One region of the Flexivirga aerilata genome, then DNA from elsewhere that is predicted to be linked to it. Evidence: predicted binding sites of a transcription regulator. Region 1 holds the regulator's gene; each other region holds the start of a gene.
The links. Region 1 encodes LexA, which represses DNA repair genes until DNA is damaged. Its sites were predicted from a motif close to TCGAACANNTGTTCGA; they were not measured.

Region 1 (4,193 bases):
GCATCAATCATGACCCCAGAATAACCCGATGTTATTGATGATCGCCACTTGCGGTCGATCGCTAATCGAAGGGGTGGGCGCGAAACTCCGCCCCGGGGCTGATGTATGACGGGGGTCTTCGGCATACGGTCGGACCATGCTGATCTGCTGCGAAGTCCTGCTCGCCGCGACGAGTCCCGCAGGCAAGCGCCTGGCCGGTGGTGCGCAGCTCGACCTGGCGCTCGCCGGCGGGGTGCTGACCGAGCTCGCGGCCCACCAGCGGGTGGCGGTCAAGGGCTCGCGGCTCGTCGTGCTCGACGAGCGCCCGGGCGGTGACCCGTTGCTCGATCATGCGCTCGCGATCTTCGCCCAGGGTGCCGGCAAGAAGCCCGAGAAGGTGCTGCCGAGGCTCGCCAAGGGGATGACCGACCGGGTCTATGACCGGTTGGTCGCCGACGGCGCGGTGCGCCGGGACCTGGGTGGCTTCCTGCGGCCGACCAGGCATCCCGTCGTCGACGCGGCGAGGCGGGAGGCGGTGCTGCGCGCCGGCCGCCAGGTGCTCGCCGGGACCGCCCGGCCCGACCTGCACAGCGGCTCGCTGATCGCGCTGCTCACCGCCGCAGACGCAGTGACCACCGTCTACTACGCCGAGCAGTTCGGCGTCTCCGCCCGGGAGCTGAAGAAGCGCGCCAAGGCCGTCGGAGCGCAGGACTGGGCGGCCGGCGCCGCGGAGGCCGCGATCCGAAGCGCGCAGCACGCAGTGTCCGCCGCACTCGCGACCTCGGCGGTGGCGGCCAACATCGCCCTGAACAGCTGATCCGCCGTGACCGGCTGACCCCGGGGCGGCAGATCTCCGCCTCCGCCCGATGTGAGAGCTTGAAGGCGTGGTGACCACCGACCCGGACGCGTTGCGCGACCTGCTGCGCGCGGGCGGCGTCGTCGCTCTCACCGGCGCGGGGCTGTCGACCGAGTCCGGCATCCCGGACTATCGCGGCCCGGACGGCAATCGCCGCTTCCAGCCGATGACGGCGCAGGAGTTGCTCGCCGATCCGGTTGCCCGCCAACGCTATTGGGCGCGTTCGTATGTCGGTTGGCCGCGCTTCGCCGCGGCGCGGCCGAACCCCGGGCACGTCGCCCTCGCGCAGTTGCAGCGGGCCGGGGCACTGGGGCCGATCATCACCCAGAACGTCGACGGGCTGCACCAGAGCGCCGGCGCCGACCGCGTCGCCGAATTGCACGGCAGCCTCACCCATGTCGTCTGCATGCACTGCGGGGAGCGCTACCGCCGGGAGACCGTCGACGAGTGGCTGACGCTCGCCAATCCTGACTTCGACCGCTCGGCGGAAGGCCCGCTGCGGCCGGACGGTGACGTCGCGATCGCCGACGAGCTGATCAGCAGATTTCACATCGTGCACTGCATCATCTGCGGATCGGATCTGCTCAAGCCGGACGTGGTGATGTTTGGCGAGTCGGTCGCTAAAGACCTTGTCGCACAGTGCTTTTCGTATGTCGAGAACGCGTCTTCGTTGCTCGTCCTCGGGTCGTCGCTCGCGGTCATGTCGGGCTACCGATTCGTCCGGCGCGCGGCTCGGCTCGGCATACCGGTGGCGATCGTGACGCACGGGTGGACGCGCGCCACCGACGACGAGGTCAGCGTGCGGGTGGACGCCCCGCTCGGTGCCACCCTGACCGCTCTCGCGGCCGACCTCGCCCGCGCGCCCGGCTGAACCGCCGAACGCGCGCGGGGGCGGTGGGCTGGTGACTCGCGCCGGCTCAGACCCGCCGCAGCACCGCCGTGACCTTGCCGAGGATCGTCGCGTCGTCGCCGTCGATGGGTTCGTATGCCTCGTTGTGCGGCAGCAGCCAGACCTTGCCGCGGGTGCGCTTGAAGGTCTTCACCGTCGCCTCGTTGTCGAGCATCGCGGCGACGATCTCGCCGTTGCTCGCGGTCGGCTGCTGGCGCACGACGACCCAGTCGCCGTCGCAGATCGCGGCATCCACCATCGAGTCGCCGACCACCTTGAGCAGGAAGAGGTCGCCCTCGCCGACGATCTGCTTGGGCAGCGGGAAGACGTCCTCGACGACCTCCTCGGCGAGGATCGGGCCGCCGGCGGCGATGCGGCCCACGACCGGCACGTATGACGCCGACGGGCGCTCGTCGCCGAGGCCCGTCTCGTCGATGCTCGTCTCGTCGGCCGCGGTCACGCTCGACCCACCGCGGTAGCCGCGCTCGTCGCGACCGGCCTCGGGGTCGATGACCTCGATGGCGCGCGGCCGGTTGGGGTCGCGGCGCAGATAACCCTTGCGCTCGAGCATCGTCAGCTGATGTGCCACCGAGCTGGGGCTGGTGAGGCCGACGGCGTCGCCGATCTCGCGCAGGCTCGGCGGGTAGCCGCGGCGTGCGACGGAGCTGCGGATCACCTGGAGCACCTTGCGCTGCCGTGTGGTCAGGCTCTCACCCGACCGGTCCGGCAGCTTGTGAACTTTCGCCATCGCCTCATCTCCTGATCGACCCCGTGTCCACGAAAACCCGCGCCGTTCGGAGTGTTTCGGCGCGATCCCCGTGCGACCGCCGAGGGGCTGTCGGTGGTCGGTGCTTGTCTGATCTTCGTGCAGAACTTGGTACAGAACCCCGTCCAGAACTTCGCGAAGAACGTCGTGCAGCCAGAGTATGGGGTTCGGACACAGTTGCCAAACATCTGTACGACGCGTGTCTCGACAGTGTCGAACGTCCGTGCTATACATCGTACAGAGGTCCTATCGCACACGCGTTCGCAACAGCCAGCAGTGGCGAAGGCCATGGTCCAGGAGGAAGAGATGAGTGCAGTCACCCAGTGGGAGATCCCGGCGACCGTCCCGCCGCGCCCGCGGCGTCGCCTGCGGTCGGTGCCGACCGGGGCCGGTGCGACGGCGAGCGTGGCCGGTGTGCCGCAGCGGCGCGCGGTGCCGGCGCAGATCGGTGTGCGCCTCACCGCCCGCGGCCGCCGGCTGCTGGTCGCGGCTGCGGTCGTGATCCTCTGCCTGTCGGGGGCGTTCGTCGCCCGCGCCTGGGCGGCGCCCTCGGCGCCCGCCGTGCCGTCGGTCACGGTCCAGCCGGGCCAGACGCTGTCCGAGGTCGCCCATCGCGCCTACCCGCAGCTGACCACGGGCGACGCGGTGACCAAGGTGCAGCAGGCCAACTCCCTCAATTCGCTGCAGGTCCACGCCGGCCAGCGGCTCAGCCTGCCGCGCTGATCGACTCTGCCGCCGGAGAGGCGGCAGCACATGCCATGGGTCCAACCGTGTCCCGGGCTCATGGAACGGGCGGGCGCAGCACGGGATTGTGCTGCGCCCGCCCGTTGTTGACAGATAGGTGCGGCGTGGCCAGGTAAGTGCGGCTGCGGCGGCGACTGCGAGCCGGTGAGACCCGCGACACGCCGTACGACACACCCGCAATCGGCCGCTGACCTGCGCAGATTCGACGCGACGCGCCGACGTCTTGCGTGCTTGTGGTCCAGGTGCCTAACATCCCTACATCTAGTAGTTACATCGTTGGGATTCATCCACATCTAGTCCACACGTCATCCCCAAGTCATCCACCGGATACCCACACCTTCATCCACAGGGAGCGGGTTTTTCCGGTGCTTGATCGCCGGGATGGCCACACCTGCACGACCCCGCGACAGCTTCCGAGGAGGACCGCCATGCACTGCCCGTTCTGCCGGCACGACGACAGCCGCGTCGTCGACAGTCGCACCAGTGAGGACGGCACCTGCATCAAGCGTCGCCGGCAGTGCCCCAACTGCGGCAAGCGGTTCTCCACCATGGAGACCGCCAGCCTGACGGTGGTCAAGCGCTCCGGCGCGAGCGAGCCGTTCAGCCGGGGCAAGGTGCTGGTCGGCGTGCGCAAGGCCTGCCAGGGCCGTCCGGTCAGCGAGGACGACCTCGCCCTGCTCGCCCAGCAGGTGGAGGAGTCCATTCGGGCCCAGGGTGCCGCCGAGATCGACGCCCACGACGTCGGTCTGGCGATCCTCGGCCCGCTGCGCAGCCTCGACGAGGTGGCCTACCTGCGGTTCGCGAGCGTCTACCAGGCCTTCGAGGGCCTGGAGGACTTCGAGGCCGCGATCACCCTGCTGCGCGCCGAGCGGGAGGCGACCGGCGTCGAGCCGGGCGCTGTCCGGGAAACCGCTGTCGGTGGTCGCACGGACAATGCATGAGTGGCTGACGTGTGGGCG
Region 2 (4,193 bases), on a different contig from region 1:
GCCTGGGTGGCTCGCCGCTGCCTGGCAGAGTGGGCGGCATGACTCAGCCATTGCGTCCGACCGCCAAGGTGCTGGTCGCTGCCTTCGCCGGATCCGGGATCATTCACCTGGTGCGCCCGCAGGTCTTCGAGCCGATCGTGCCGCCGCAGTTGCCGCGTGCGCGTGAGCTCGTCTATGCCTCCGGTGTCGCCGAACTGGCTTGTGCGGCAGGGCTTTTGCTGCCCCGCACCCGGCAGATTGCCGGGAAGGCATCGGCCGGGCTCCTGGTGGGGGTGTTGCCGGCGAACCTGCAGATGACCCTCGACGCCGGGCGCGCCGTCGCCGCCAAGGGTGCGGCCGTGCCCAGGGTCGGCTTCTTCGCCGGCACGGTTGCCCGGTTGCCGTTGCAGTGGCCGCTGATCCGGGCCGCCTGGACGGCCGGTCGCTGAGTCGGGTCTCCGGGTCGTCGGGACGGTCACCGCTGCGTAGCCGTCGGCATCGACGGGCCGAGTCGCAAGGACATCCACGCAAAGGCTCGCTGTCCAGCACCGGGTAGCCGTTCATGCTGCGGCGTGGGCGTGGCCGGGCATGCGGCCGGGGGTGAGATCCCAGGTGACGCCGTCGGGACGGACGTGTGCCATGAACCCGTGTCGGTGGACTTCCTGATGATGTCGGCAGCACAGGATGGCCGAGTTGGTGAGGCTGGTTTCGCCGCCGGCCCACCAGGGTCTGACGTGATGGACTTCGCAGAAACCCGGTGGCCGATCACAGCCGGGGAAGGTGCACCCGCCATCGCGTATGACGACAGCCGCGCGTAAACCCTTGGTGACCAGGCGTTCTCGCCGGCCCACATCCATCGGTTGGCTGGGTCCGCCGAGGACCGCGGGGATCAGGTCCGCGTCACAGGCGGCGCGGCGGGCGGCTCCGGCATCGAGCACGTCACCGCCCGGGGTGGTCGCCCCGCCGAGCCCGTCGGTCAACGCCGACAGTTCCATGGTCAGCAGGATCGTCGCCGCCGACCCGACCGGCGCGACCTCACCGGCGGCAACTTTCGCGCCTGCAGCGATCAGCTCCATCAACGCATCCGCGCGGCGCTTGCCCGGAGTTCGGTCGTCCCGCACGGTTTCGCTGGTGCTGGTGCTGGTGCTGGTGCTGGTGCCTTTGCCGCGCGGCTCGCCGGCCTCGCCCGTGCCGTGTTCGTTGTGTGATCCGGTGGGCCCGGAACCGCCGGTGTCGGCGGTGTCGGCGGTGGCGGGTCGTGGTGCGGACCCGGCCGTGATCGCGGCCTTCAAGATCGCAGCATTCGCGGGTGCCAACTCCGCGACCAACCGGGTCATCCCGGTAGCGGTCTTGCCCCAGGTGAGGGTTTCAACGTGTTCGAGTTTCGCGTCCTGCGCGGAGAGGGCTTCGGTGGCGTAGGTCGCGAGGATCTTCCGCGTCAAGGCCTGCACCCCACGTGCACCCAACGCCGGGTCGAGTTGGAGGAACCAGGCCAGCACTTCACCGCGGTCGGCGGTCGGGATGACCGGCGCCACCTTGTCTGCATTGATCAACGCCGCCCGCGCGGTCGACACCGTGCACGAACCTCGTGCGACCGCGGCGGCGATGACTGCGTTCTTGCGCTCCCGGCACGCCTCGGCGACTACCGCGATCGTCTTCGCCTCGACCGGTTCGATCGGCACCCCGGATGCTTCGGCGTGACGGCATACCCACTGGGTGGTGTTCGCCGCTATCGAGCTCGCGACCGTGCCCCGATCCACCGCATCAGCAGTCACCACCGCAGCAACCTGCGCCGAACGCCCATGCAACCGCAACAACACCTGCGTCAACGACTCCACCTGGGCGTCCCCGAGTTGATGGATCAGGGCGGGCATCTCGTCAACGACCGCTACGAGCGTCTCCAACTCCTGCAGCGCGACTGGCCCGCGACCCGGCTCAACCGGCCCCCGCACATCACCCTCCGGCGCGCCGGGGCGCTCGGGCAGCGGCACAGCAGAATCGAGAGACATGGACCGAATCTCCTTCCGCCGCAGTGGTTTTCGTCGTGTGATCATCATACCGCGAAGCACCGACAATGGACATATGTTCGAGGAGAAGATTCCGTCTGATCACTCCCTAACTGTGCAGCAATCGCCAGTCGGTGGACCGACTGCTCACTGTTCACCCGACCCCGTCAGCGTGAGCACGGCCGGGGGCCGTGGGCATCGCAGCCACGGGAACGCTCGACGGAGCCACTACTCCCGCTGCCACCACTCGGGAACATCGGCGCCGTATCGCGTTGGTGCGGTGGGATATTCGAGCGGCACGTCACCGGCGAAAACGGGCGGCCGCACCCCCTCCAGCAGGCCGTATGACGAATCAGCCTGCTCCAGCCACAGCGGGCAGTCGGGGCCGTCGAACGCATCCGCGTCCACCGTCCCTCCGACGGCGGGCGCCTGCAGCAACCAGTCGGCGGTGCGCGCGAGCGCCAGACGTGCGGAGGCACCACCCTCCTGCGGGCGCCGGCTGAGCAGTCGCATCGCGCTGGTCGCCATCAGGTAGCCGGTGGCGTGGTCGAGTGCCTGCACGGGAAGGGCGCCGGGAGTGCCATCCGCTGCGGCATACCGGCTGGCGATCCCGGTGACCGCCTGCACGATGCTGTCGAAGCCGCGCTGCGTCGCCCACGGCCCGGTGTCACCCCATGCGGACAGCTCCACCACGACCAGGTGCGGGTGACCGGCGAGCAGCGAATCCCGGTCAAGGCCGAAGCGTTTCAGCGCTCCCGGCCGGTAGGACGACAGCACGATGTCCGCCGACCCGGCCAGCTCGCGGGCGGTCGCCAACTGGTCGTCGGAGCCGAAGTCGAGCACCGTGCTCCGTTTGGCGAAACCGGTGTCCAGATGCTGCCCGAGCAGCTCGGGCATCGCCGGGGGGTCGACGCGCAGCACGTCGGCACCGAGCGCGCCGAGGAAGCGGGCGGCGGTCGGGCCGGCGATCACCCGCGTCAGGTCGAGTACGCGAATCCCGCTGAGCGGCAACGAGACCGATGGCTCAAGCGGTCGGACTGCGCCGGTCGGAGTGCCGACGGTGACCAGTCCGGTGCCGGCGATCGCGGCGGCATGGTGCGGATGCTCACGCCAGGCATCCGGACTGCGCACCGCGCCCGCGATGCCACCGGCCGCGCGCACGGCTGCCTCGACCTCGAGGGCTGCGCGCGAGCGCACGGCCGCTGCGACGCCCGCACGATCGCCCGCCTGATCGCCCGCGCGCCCGTTCGCGTCGAGCACCCGCCGCAGCACCTCGGCATGATGCGGGTAGTTGCCGTGCAGCCGCACCCAGCCGTCGGCCGCAGCGAAGAAGCCGGACAACTCGGCCCATTCGGCGACCGGCGAGCCGTCGACCCGCAGCCGGCCGATGGACCCGAAGGACGCGCCCACCAGGCCACTCGCCACCCAGCCGCTCCAGGGGCAATCGCGAGCAATCGCAACGGTGTTCGCCGCCGACACGGCGGCCCGCACGCTCCCGACCGCCAGCCCCTCGACGTCGAGCGGGCCGTCCCACCACCGGCGCGGTCCGCGCACCTGTGCGGTCGTCGGCCAGGGCAGCGGCAAGGTCGGCCAGGTCACGTCGTGGGGTAGAGCTGTGCGGCGTATCGCTGCTCGGCGTAGTGCGCCTCGACCTCGGCCGGGTCGTCGCCCTTGCGCCACAGCTCCTTGGCGACGTCGGCGTAGAGGCGCACCGCCTCCGGCGCCCAGGTGTCCGGCTTCCACACTCCGGCGCGCATGAACGCCTTCGGGCAGTGGTAGAAGACCTCCTCCACGTGCACGATCGTTGCCAGCGTCGGCCGGTGACCCTTGACGACGAGGTCGTCGAAGAACGGGCCGTCGGTGACCAACTGGGCAATTCCGTTGACCCGCAACGTGTCTCCGCGACCGGGGATCACAAAGTTGAGCCCGATGTGCGGGTTGGCCAGGATGTTGTGGAAGCCGTCCATGCGCTTGTTGCCGGCGCGCTCGGGGATGACGATCGTGTGGTCGTCGAGCACCAGCGCCAGGCCGTTGGGGTCGCCCTTCGGCGACACGTCGCACCGGCCGTCGGGGGTCGCCGTGCCGACGAAGACCAGCGGTGATGCGGCCAGCCACTCCTTGTCGAGCGGGTGCAGCACGTCGCGCACCTTGTCGCGGACCGCCGGCTCGGGCGTGCCGAGGAGCTCCAGCTGCGCGACGTCGGTGATC
Region 3 (4,193 bases), 910 kb from region 1:
CACCCTGGGACTGCTCCTGCGCGTAGAGCGCAGCACCCATCTTCTGCGACGCGTCGTTGACCTTGGTGGTCTTGGCGGAAAGGTCCTCGGCAGAGGTGTTTTCGTCCTTCAGCGCGTCCTTGAGCTCGGTGAGGGCACCCTCGACCTCGCTCTTGGAGTCGGCCGGCACCTTGTCGCCGTTGTCGGCGAGGAACTTCTCGGTGGAGTAGACCAGCTGCTCGGCGGTGTTACGCGCCTCGGTCTGCTCGCGCCGCTTCTTGTCCTCGGCCGCGTGCTCCTCGGCCTCCTTGACCATGCGGTCGATCTCTTCCTTGGCGAGCGCGGAGCCGCCGGAGATCGTCATCGACTGCTCCTTGTTGGTGCCGCGGTCCTTGGCGGACACGTGCACGATGCCGTTGGCGTCGATGTCGAAGGTGACCTCGATCTGCGGCACGCCGCGCGGGGCGGGCGCGATGCCGGACAGCTCGAAGTTGCCGAGCGGCTTGTTGTCCTTGGCGAGCTCTCGCTCACCCTGGAACACCTGGATCTCCACGGACGGCTGGTTGTCCTCGGCGGTCGAGAACACCTCCGAACGCTTGGTCGGGATCGCGGTGTTGCGCTCGATCAGCTTGGTGAACAGGCCACCCTTGGTCTCGATGCCGAGCGACAGCGGGGTGACGTCGATGAGCAGCACGTCCTTGCGCTCACCGGTCAGCACACCGGCCTGCAGAGCAGCACCGACCGCGACGACCTCGTCCGGGTTGACGCCCTTGTTGGGCTCCTTGCCGGTGAGGTCCTTCACGACCTGGGTGACTGCCGGCATACGGGTCGAACCACCAACGAGCACAACGTGATCGATGTCCTTGATGGTGACGCCGGCGTCCTTCATCACCTGCTCGAACGGGCCCTTGGTGCGAGCCAGCAGGTCGTCGGTGATGTCCTCGAACATGGCGCGGGTGACGGTCTCGTCCAGGTGGACCGGACCGTTCTCGCCCATCGAGAGGTACTGCAGGCTGACGTTGGTCGAGGTCGCGCCCGACAGCTCCTTCTTGGCCTGCTCCGCCGCGTCCTGCAGACGCTGCATGGCGATCTTGTCCTTGGACAGGTCGATGCCGGTCTTGTTCTTCACCTGCTGGACCAGGTGGTTGACGATCCGCTCGTCCCAGTCGTCACCACCGAGCTTGTTGTCACCGCTGGTCGCCTTGACCTGGATGGTCGAGAAGCCGTCCTCGGCGTCCTTGCCCACCTCGAGGAGGGAGACGTCGAAGGTGCCGCCACCGAGGTCGAAGACGAGGATGAGCTCGTCCTCCTTGCCCTTGTCGAGGCCGTAGGCGAGCGCCGCCGCGGTGGGCTCGTTGATGATGCGGAGCACGTTGAGGCCGGCGATCTCACCGGCCTCCTTGGTGGCCTGCCGCTCGGCGTCGTCGAAGTATGCCGGGACGGTGATGACCGCGTCGGTCACCGGCTCACCGAGGTAGGACTCGGCGTCGCGCTTCAGCTTCTGCAGGATGCGCGCCGAGATCTCCTGCGGCGTGTACTCCTTGCCGTCGACGTCCTTCTTCCAGTCGGTGCCCATGTGGCGCTTGACGGAGCGGACGGTGCGGTCGACGTTGGTGACCGCCTGACGCTTGGCGATGTCGCCCGAGAGGACGTCACCGTTCTTGGCGAACGCCACGACGGACGGCGTGGTGCGGCCGCCTTCTGCGTTGGCGATGATTTCCGGGTCGTTGCCCTCCAGGACTGCGACCGCAGAGTTGGTGGTGCCGAGGTCGATGCCTACCGCACGTCCCATATCGATGTTCTCCCTTGGTTCTCGATTTTCGGTCTTCGTATGCCGGATGTCGCTTCGCCGGTACGCCCCCCGTCGCCCTCGCGAGGTTGACTGCATCCGACTCAACTCTTGTCTCGGCGGCTTGTCAAACCCCTCGGCAAAAGTTGCGCTTACTAGACTCAACTTTGGGATGGGTCGGATCATTCCCGGACGGCTGAACAATTTGTCGAGCCACGCGCGACACGGCTCGGGCGTGTGTCGCGAGCCCCCGTCGGCGGCCAATCCCAGGTGGTGCGAGGCACGCGGATCGCAGTGCCGAATTTCCTCGAACATATGTACATTGTCAGCAGTCGGAGGTATCCTGATCACACGACGAAACGCATTGCGGCGGAAGGAGATTCAGACCCATGTCTCTCGATTCTGCTGTGCCGCTGCCGGAGCGTCCGGGGTTGTCGGATAGCGCTCTGCGCGCGCCCGCTGAGCCGGGGCGTGGCCCGACCGTGCTGGAGCGAGTGCGGGAGCTTGCCGCGTTGCTGGATGAGGTGCCGGAGGTGGTGCACCAGCTCGGCGACGGACAGGTGGAGTCACTGACCCAGGTGCTGTTGCGGTTGCACGGGCGGTCGGCGCAGATTGCCGCGGTGGTCACCGCTGACGCGGTCGAGCGTGGGGCGGTCGCGGGCTCGACGGCGGCGAACACCACCCAGTGGGTATGCCGTCACGCCGAAGCATCCGGGGTGCCCATCGAACCGGTCGAGGCGAAGTCGATCGCGGTGGTGGCCGAGGCGTGCCGGGAGCGTAAGAGCGACGTCATCGCCGAAGCGGTCGCACGAGGGCCGTGCACGGTGTCGACCGCGCGGGCGGCGTTGACCAATGCGGACAAGGTGGCGCCGGTGATCCCGACCGCCGACCGGGGCGAGGTGCTGGCCTGGTTCCTGCAACTGGACCCGGCACTCGGGGCAAAGGGCGTGCAGGCATTGACCCGGAAGATCCTGGCGACCTACGCCACCGAAGCACTCTCCGTGCAGGACGCGAAACTCGAACAGGTCGAAACCCTCACCTGGGGCACGACCGCTACCGGGATGACCCGGCTCGTGGCCGAGCTCGCACCCGCGAATGCCGCGGTGCTCAAGGCGGCGATCACCGCCGGGTCCGCACCACGACCAGCCACCGTCGACACCGAGGGTGGCCGCAGCGAAACCGCGCGCGATGAACGCCCTCCGGGCAAACGCCGCGCGGATGCGTTGATGGAGCTTGTGGCTGCGGGCGCGAAGGTTGCCGCCGGTGACGTGGCGCCCGTCGGCTCCGCGGCGACAATCCTGCTGACCATGGACCTCACGTCGCTGACCGACGGGCTCGGCGGGGCGACCACCCCGGGCGGTGACGTGCTCGATGCCGGAGCCGCCCGCCGCGCCGCCTGTGACGCGGACCTGATCCCCGCGGTCCTCGGCGGACCCAGCCAACCGATGGATGTGGGCCGGCGAGAACGCCTGGTCACCAAGGGTTTACGCGCGGCCGTCGTCATACGCGATGGCGGGTGCACCTTCCCCGGCTGTGATCGACCGCCAGGTTTCTGCGAAGTCCATCACGTCAGACCCTGGTGGGCCGGCGGCGAAACCAGCCTCACCAACTCGGCCATCCTGTGCTGCCGACATCATCAGGAAGTCCACCGACACGGGTTCATGGCACACGTCCGTCCCGACGGCGTCACCTGGGATCTCACCCCCGGCCGCATGCCCGGCCACGCGCACACGGCGGCCTGATCCCGGCATGATCCTGAACGCGACCGCGGTGCTCGTCCGCAATGATCGTGTGCTCATGACACACCGCCACCCGGCGCGCGAGGCCTACCCCGACCGGTGGGCACTCCCCGGCGGACACGTCGAACCCGGCGAGTCCTCCCGCGATGCGGTCGTCCGGGAATGCCTGGAAGAGCTGGGCATTCACGTTCGCGATCCTCGTCCGGTGCCGCTGACGGTGCACGCACCGCACCTGACGACAGACGGCTTCGTGGTCACCCGATGGGACGGTGAGCCAGCCAACCTGGCGCCCGGCGAGCACGACGACCTGCGCTGGTGCCGGCCGGATGAGCTCGCCCACCTGCAGCTCGCACACCCGGAGTCCCTGCCCGACATCATCACTGCCATCGACCTCATATCCGGGAGCACCGGCGAACCCGGCTCCACCTAGAGCGAGACGACGGGTACGCAACGCTTCCGCGCGTCACCACGTCGGAACCGGCAGTATGCGACCAAGCGACGCAAGGAGGGGCGGTGCAAGGGCTCTACGCACTGAAGCCGTGGTACAGCAGGCGCCTGGGTCGGATAGTGCAATTCGCGGTTGACCGAGGCATCTCGCCGGACGTCTTCACCCTGCTCGGCGTCGCCGGCGCCGTGCTCGCCGCGATCTGCATCGCGATGGGCTGGTGGCTGCCCGCACTGCTGAT
Region 4 (4,193 bases), 1.5 Mb from region 1:
GACCTGCTCACCGACCTGGCGGAAACCGTTGCGCCGCAAGCGCCGGGGGTGCTGTTGGAGCGCGACGACAACCTGAGCGCCGAGGCGGTCCGGGCCGATCTCGCGGTCGTGAACGGGGCGCTCGTATGACGGCGCTCGCGCGCGAGGCGGCCCCCGAGGTCGACGCCGCTCGGGAGCAGCTCGCGGCGCGGCAGTCGGCGGTGGTGGCGGAACTGCTCGCCGGCCGGGCGCCGGCGGGTTTCGACCCGGATGCGGCGAGGCTCACGGCGCGGATCCTGCTGCGCAAGCGGGCGTCGGCTGCGTCATACGCCTGCCCGGAGGTGGAGTTGCTGCCCCGCTGGCGGGAGATGTTCGCCGAATATGCCTGGCAGTGCGTCGAATACGGCTGCGCGCACGACGACGTCGCGGGCTTCCGGCGGTGGTTGCAGGGCCGGCCGGTGACACCTGTCGTCGGTGCATGGTTGCGGCTGGCGGCGGTCTATGCGGGTGAGCGCCGCGGGTGTCTCGCCATCCGCGCCGGCTGCTGGTCGTTGAACATCGGTGTCGGCGACACGGTCTGGCACCTGAAGCTCACGCGGGCGCGCGGCCCGCGGCTCGGGAGGGGAGCACAGTCATGATCCTTGCGATCGTCCTCATCACCATCACTGTCGTCGGAGCGGGCTTCCTGCTCCGCAACAGCGGAGTCGATGCCGGCCGGCGCAGGCGGGTGAAGCGGTCGGGTGCCGGTGGGGGCACCGGTGCGGGCGTCTACGGCTACGACGGTGGACCGTTCGACGGCGGCGGCTCGCACCACGGTGGCGGTTCGCATCACAGCTGCGGGTCGAGCGGCTGCAGCTCGAGCAGTTGTGGTGGGGGCAGCAGCTGTGGCGGCGGGGGTGGCTGCAGCTCGAGCTGAGTTGCCTGCCTGCAGGGTGCTGCCGATTGGCATCAGGCTGCCGCGTGGGCGTGGCCGGGCATGCGGCCGGGGGTGAGGTCCCAGGTCACGCCGTCGGGGCCGACTTGTGCCATGAACCCGTGTCGGTGGACTTCCTGGTGATGTCGGCAGCAGAGCATCGCGGAGTTGGGGAGGCTGGTTTCACCACCGGCCCACCACGGGATCACATGATGAACTTCGCAGAAACCCGGCGGTCGATCACAACCAGGGAACGTGCACCCACCATCCCGTATGACGACAGCCGCGCGTAAACCCTTGGTGACCAGGCGTTCTCGCCGGCCCACATCCATCGGTTGGCTGGGTCCGCCGAGGACAGCGGGGATCAGGTCCGCGTCACAGGCGGCGCGGCGGGCGGCTCCGGCATCGAGCACGTCACCGCCCGGGGTGGTCGCCCCGCCGATGCCGTCGGTCAGCGACGTGAAGTCCATGGTCAGCAGGATCGTTGCCGCCGACCCGACCGGTGCCACCTCACCGGCGGCCACTTTCGCGCCCGCAGTGACCAGCTCCATCAACGCATCCGCGCGGCGTTTGCCCGGAGTGCGTTCATCACGGACGGTTTCGCCGGTGCCGGTGCCGGTGCCGACGCCGACGCTGCCGCCGGTGTCGTTGCCGGCCGCCAGGGTCGGCTCTCCAGTGCCAGGGTCCTCTACCGCAGCGCCTGAGCCGTTCGCTGTCGCGCCTTCGGCATCGGACCACGCTGGCGCGGCAGCTGGCCGCGGTGCGGACCCGGCCGTGATCGCCGCCTTCAACACCGCAGCATTCGCGGGCGCCAGCTCGGCGACCAACCTGGTCATCCCGGTAGCGGTCGTGCCCCACGTCAGCGTTTCGACCTGTTCGAGTTTCGCGTCCTGCGCGGAGAGTGCTTCGGTGGCGTAAGTGGCGAGGATCTTCCGGGTCAACGCCTGCACACCCTTGACCCCGAGCGCAGGGTCCAACTGCAGGAACCACGCCAGCACCTCACCCCGGTCGGCGGTCGGGATCACCGGCGTCACCTTGTCGGCATTGGTCAACGCGGCCCTTGCGGTCGAGACTGTGCACGACCCTCGTGCGACTGCTGTGGCGATGACCGCGTTCTTCCGCTCCCGGCACGCCTCCGCGACAATCGCGATCGACTTCGCCTCGACCGGTTCGATCGGCACCCCGGATGCTTCGGCGTGACGACATACCCATTGGGTGGTGTTCGCAGCGGTCGAGTCCGCGACCGTCCCACGGTCCACCGCATCAGCGGTGACCACCGCAGCCACCTGCGCCGACCGCCCGTGCAGGCGCAATAGCACCTGCGTCAGTGACTCCACCTGTCCGTCGCCGAGTTGGTGCACCACCTCCGGCACCTCATCCAGCAACACCGCGACCGCCTGCAACTGCTCCAGCACCTCCGGCCCGCGCCCCGGCTCAACCGGCACCCGCACCGCCCCAGCAGGCATATCCGGACGCCCGGGTAACGGCACAGCAGAATCGAGAGACATGGGCACGAATCTCCTTCCGCTGCAGTGGCTTTCGTCGTACATCGATCATACCTTCGATGCCTGACAGGTGGAAGGGATTTCGAACAGATTTTCGAGAAAGCTGCAGGCTCTCCGGGCCGTCCCTCAGCAATCCGAGAGCGCAGCGCGGCGCCGTGCGCGGAGCCGCGCGAAGCTCCCAGGGAGAGGGCCAGCCAGCCCACGGTGCGAAGCGCTACGCGCTACCCCACCGAGGACGGCGAGCGCAGCACACTCACCGTGGCACCTTCTCCAGGTCCGCGAGCCACACCGTGGCGTTGCCGTCACCCGGCGCGCGCCAGTCACCGCGGGGCGACAGCGAACCACCGGCGACGACCTTCGGCCCGTTCGGCATCGCCGACCGCTTGAACTGGCTGAAGCCGAAGAACCGTTTGATGAAAACCTCCAGCCACGAACGGATTTCGGCCAGGTCGTAGGCGACGTGTTCGTCGTCGGGGTAACCCGGCGGCCACTCACCGGCTGCCGCGTCGCTCCACGCGTGCTCGGCCAGGAAGGCGATCTTGCTGGGCCGCATGCCGTAGCGCAGCGTGTGGAAGAGGTTGAAGTCCTGGAGCGCGTAGGGCCCGATGCTGGCCTCGGTCGACTGCGGCTTCTCGTCCTCGCCGGCCGGCACCAGCTCGGGACTGATCTCGGCGTCGAGGATGGTCTGGAGCGTCGAGGACGCCTCGGCCGGGAAAAGCTTCGCGGCGATCACCCACCGGATCAGGTGCTGGATCATCGTCTTCGGGATGCCGGAGTTGACGCCGTAGTGCGACATCTGGTCACCGACGCCGTAGGTGTTCCAGCCGAGCGCGATCTCGGACAGGTCACCCGTGCCGAGCACGATGCCGCCGTCCTTGTTCGCGATCCGGAAGAGGTAGTCGTAACGCAGCCCGGCCTGGACGTTCTCGAAGGTCACGTCGTAGACCGGCTCCCCATCACCCGCAGGGTGCCCCATGTCCTTCAACATCTGGGTCGCGGCGGGCCGAATGTCCAACTCGTGGAAGGTGACTCCCATGTCGGCGGCGAGTTTGGTCGCCGCCGACTTGCTCGCGTCGCCGGTGGCGAAACCCGGCATCGTGTAGGCCAGGATGTCGGTGCGCGGCCGGCCCAGCTCGTCCATCGCGCGGGCTGCCACGAGCAGGGCGTGGGTCGAGTCGAGCCCGCCGGAAAGACCGAGCACGATCTTGGGCTGGCCGATAGCCCGCAGCCGCTGCTTGAGGGCGGACACCTGGATGTTGTAGGCCTCGTAACAGTCTTGCGCGAGGTGCTCCGGGTCGTCCGGGACGAACGGGAAACGGTCGATCTTGCGCATCAGCCCGATGTCGGTGCGCGGCGGATCGAGCGTGAAATTGACTGTGCGGAACTGGGTTTCGCCGGCAAACGTGCGCTCGTTGTCCGCGATCGACCCGTCCCGCAGGCGCTCCTGACGGATCCGGTCGAGGTCGACGTCGACCGTCGTGCGCTGCGCGGTGTCGGGGAAGCGCTCGGTCTGGCCGAGCAGCCCGCCGCACTCGTAGACCATCGTCATACCGTCCCAGGACAGGTCGGTGGTCGACTCGCCCTGACCCGCCGCCGAATAGACGTATGCCGCAAGGCATCTCGCGCTCTGGGCCTGCGCGAGCAGGTGCCGGTCGGCGGCTCGGCCGACCGTGATCGGACTGCCGGAGATGTTCACCAGCACGTTGGCACCGGCCAGGGCGGCGAGCGACGACGGCGGGATCGGCACCCACATGTCCTCGCAGATCTCCGCGTGCACGGTGAGGTCCGGCAGATCG

Region 2: the regulator LexA is predicted to act here: its motif matches at 2,054-2,069, upstream of HJ588_RS13825 (HNH endonuclease signature motif containing protein).
Region 3: the regulator LexA is predicted to act here: its motif matches at 2,076-2,091, upstream of HJ588_RS05595 (HNH endonuclease signature motif containing protein).
Region 4: the regulator LexA is predicted to act here: its motif matches at 2,480-2,495, upstream of HJ588_RS02665 (HNH endonuclease signature motif containing protein).

Annotation. Positions count from the first base shown of each region.
Region 1 is NZ_JABENB010000001.1:2,095,320-2,099,512, forward strand. Features, by position in the region: gene HJ588_RS09880 (LysR family transcriptional regulator) at 1-11, opposite strand, end outside; gene HJ588_RS09885 (GOLPH3/VPS74 family protein) at 137-796, shown strand; gene HJ588_RS09890 (Sir2 family NAD-dependent protein deacetylase) at 864-1,706, shown strand; gene lexA (transcriptional repressor LexA) at 1,753-2,472, opposite strand; gene HJ588_RS09900 (LysM peptidoglycan-binding domain-containing protein) at 2,797-3,213, shown strand; gene nrdR (transcriptional regulator NrdR) at 3,663-4,175, shown strand.
Region 2 is NZ_JABENB010000002.1:417,295-421,487, forward strand. Features, by position in the region: gene HJ588_RS13820 (DoxX family protein) at 39-428, shown strand; gene HJ588_RS13825 (HNH endonuclease signature motif containing protein) at 540-1,988, opposite strand; gene HJ588_RS13830 (CoA transferase) at 2,214-3,584, opposite strand; gene HJ588_RS13835 (MSMEG_1061 family FMN-dependent PPOX-type flavoprotein) at 3,581-4,193, opposite strand, start outside.
Region 3 is NZ_JABENB010000001.1:1,181,828-1,186,020, reverse strand. Features, by position in the region: gene dnaK (molecular chaperone DnaK) at 1-1,771, opposite strand, end outside; gene HJ588_RS05595 (HNH endonuclease signature motif containing protein) at 2,158-3,510, shown strand; gene HJ588_RS05590 (NUDIX domain-containing protein) at 3,518-3,937, shown strand; gene HJ588_RS05585 (CDP-alcohol phosphatidyltransferase family protein) at 4,075-4,193, shown strand, end outside.
Region 4 is NZ_JABENB010000001.1:564,958-569,150, forward strand. Features, by position in the region: gene HJ588_RS02650 (multinuclear nonheme iron-dependent oxidase) at 1-129, shown strand, start outside; gene HJ588_RS02655 (SCO6045 C-terminal-like domain-containing protein) at 126-617, shown strand; gene HJ588_RS02660 (hypothetical protein) at 614-895, shown strand; gene HJ588_RS02665 (HNH endonuclease signature motif containing protein) at 928-2,400, opposite strand; gene HJ588_RS02670 (NAD(+) synthase) at 2,651-4,193, opposite strand, start outside.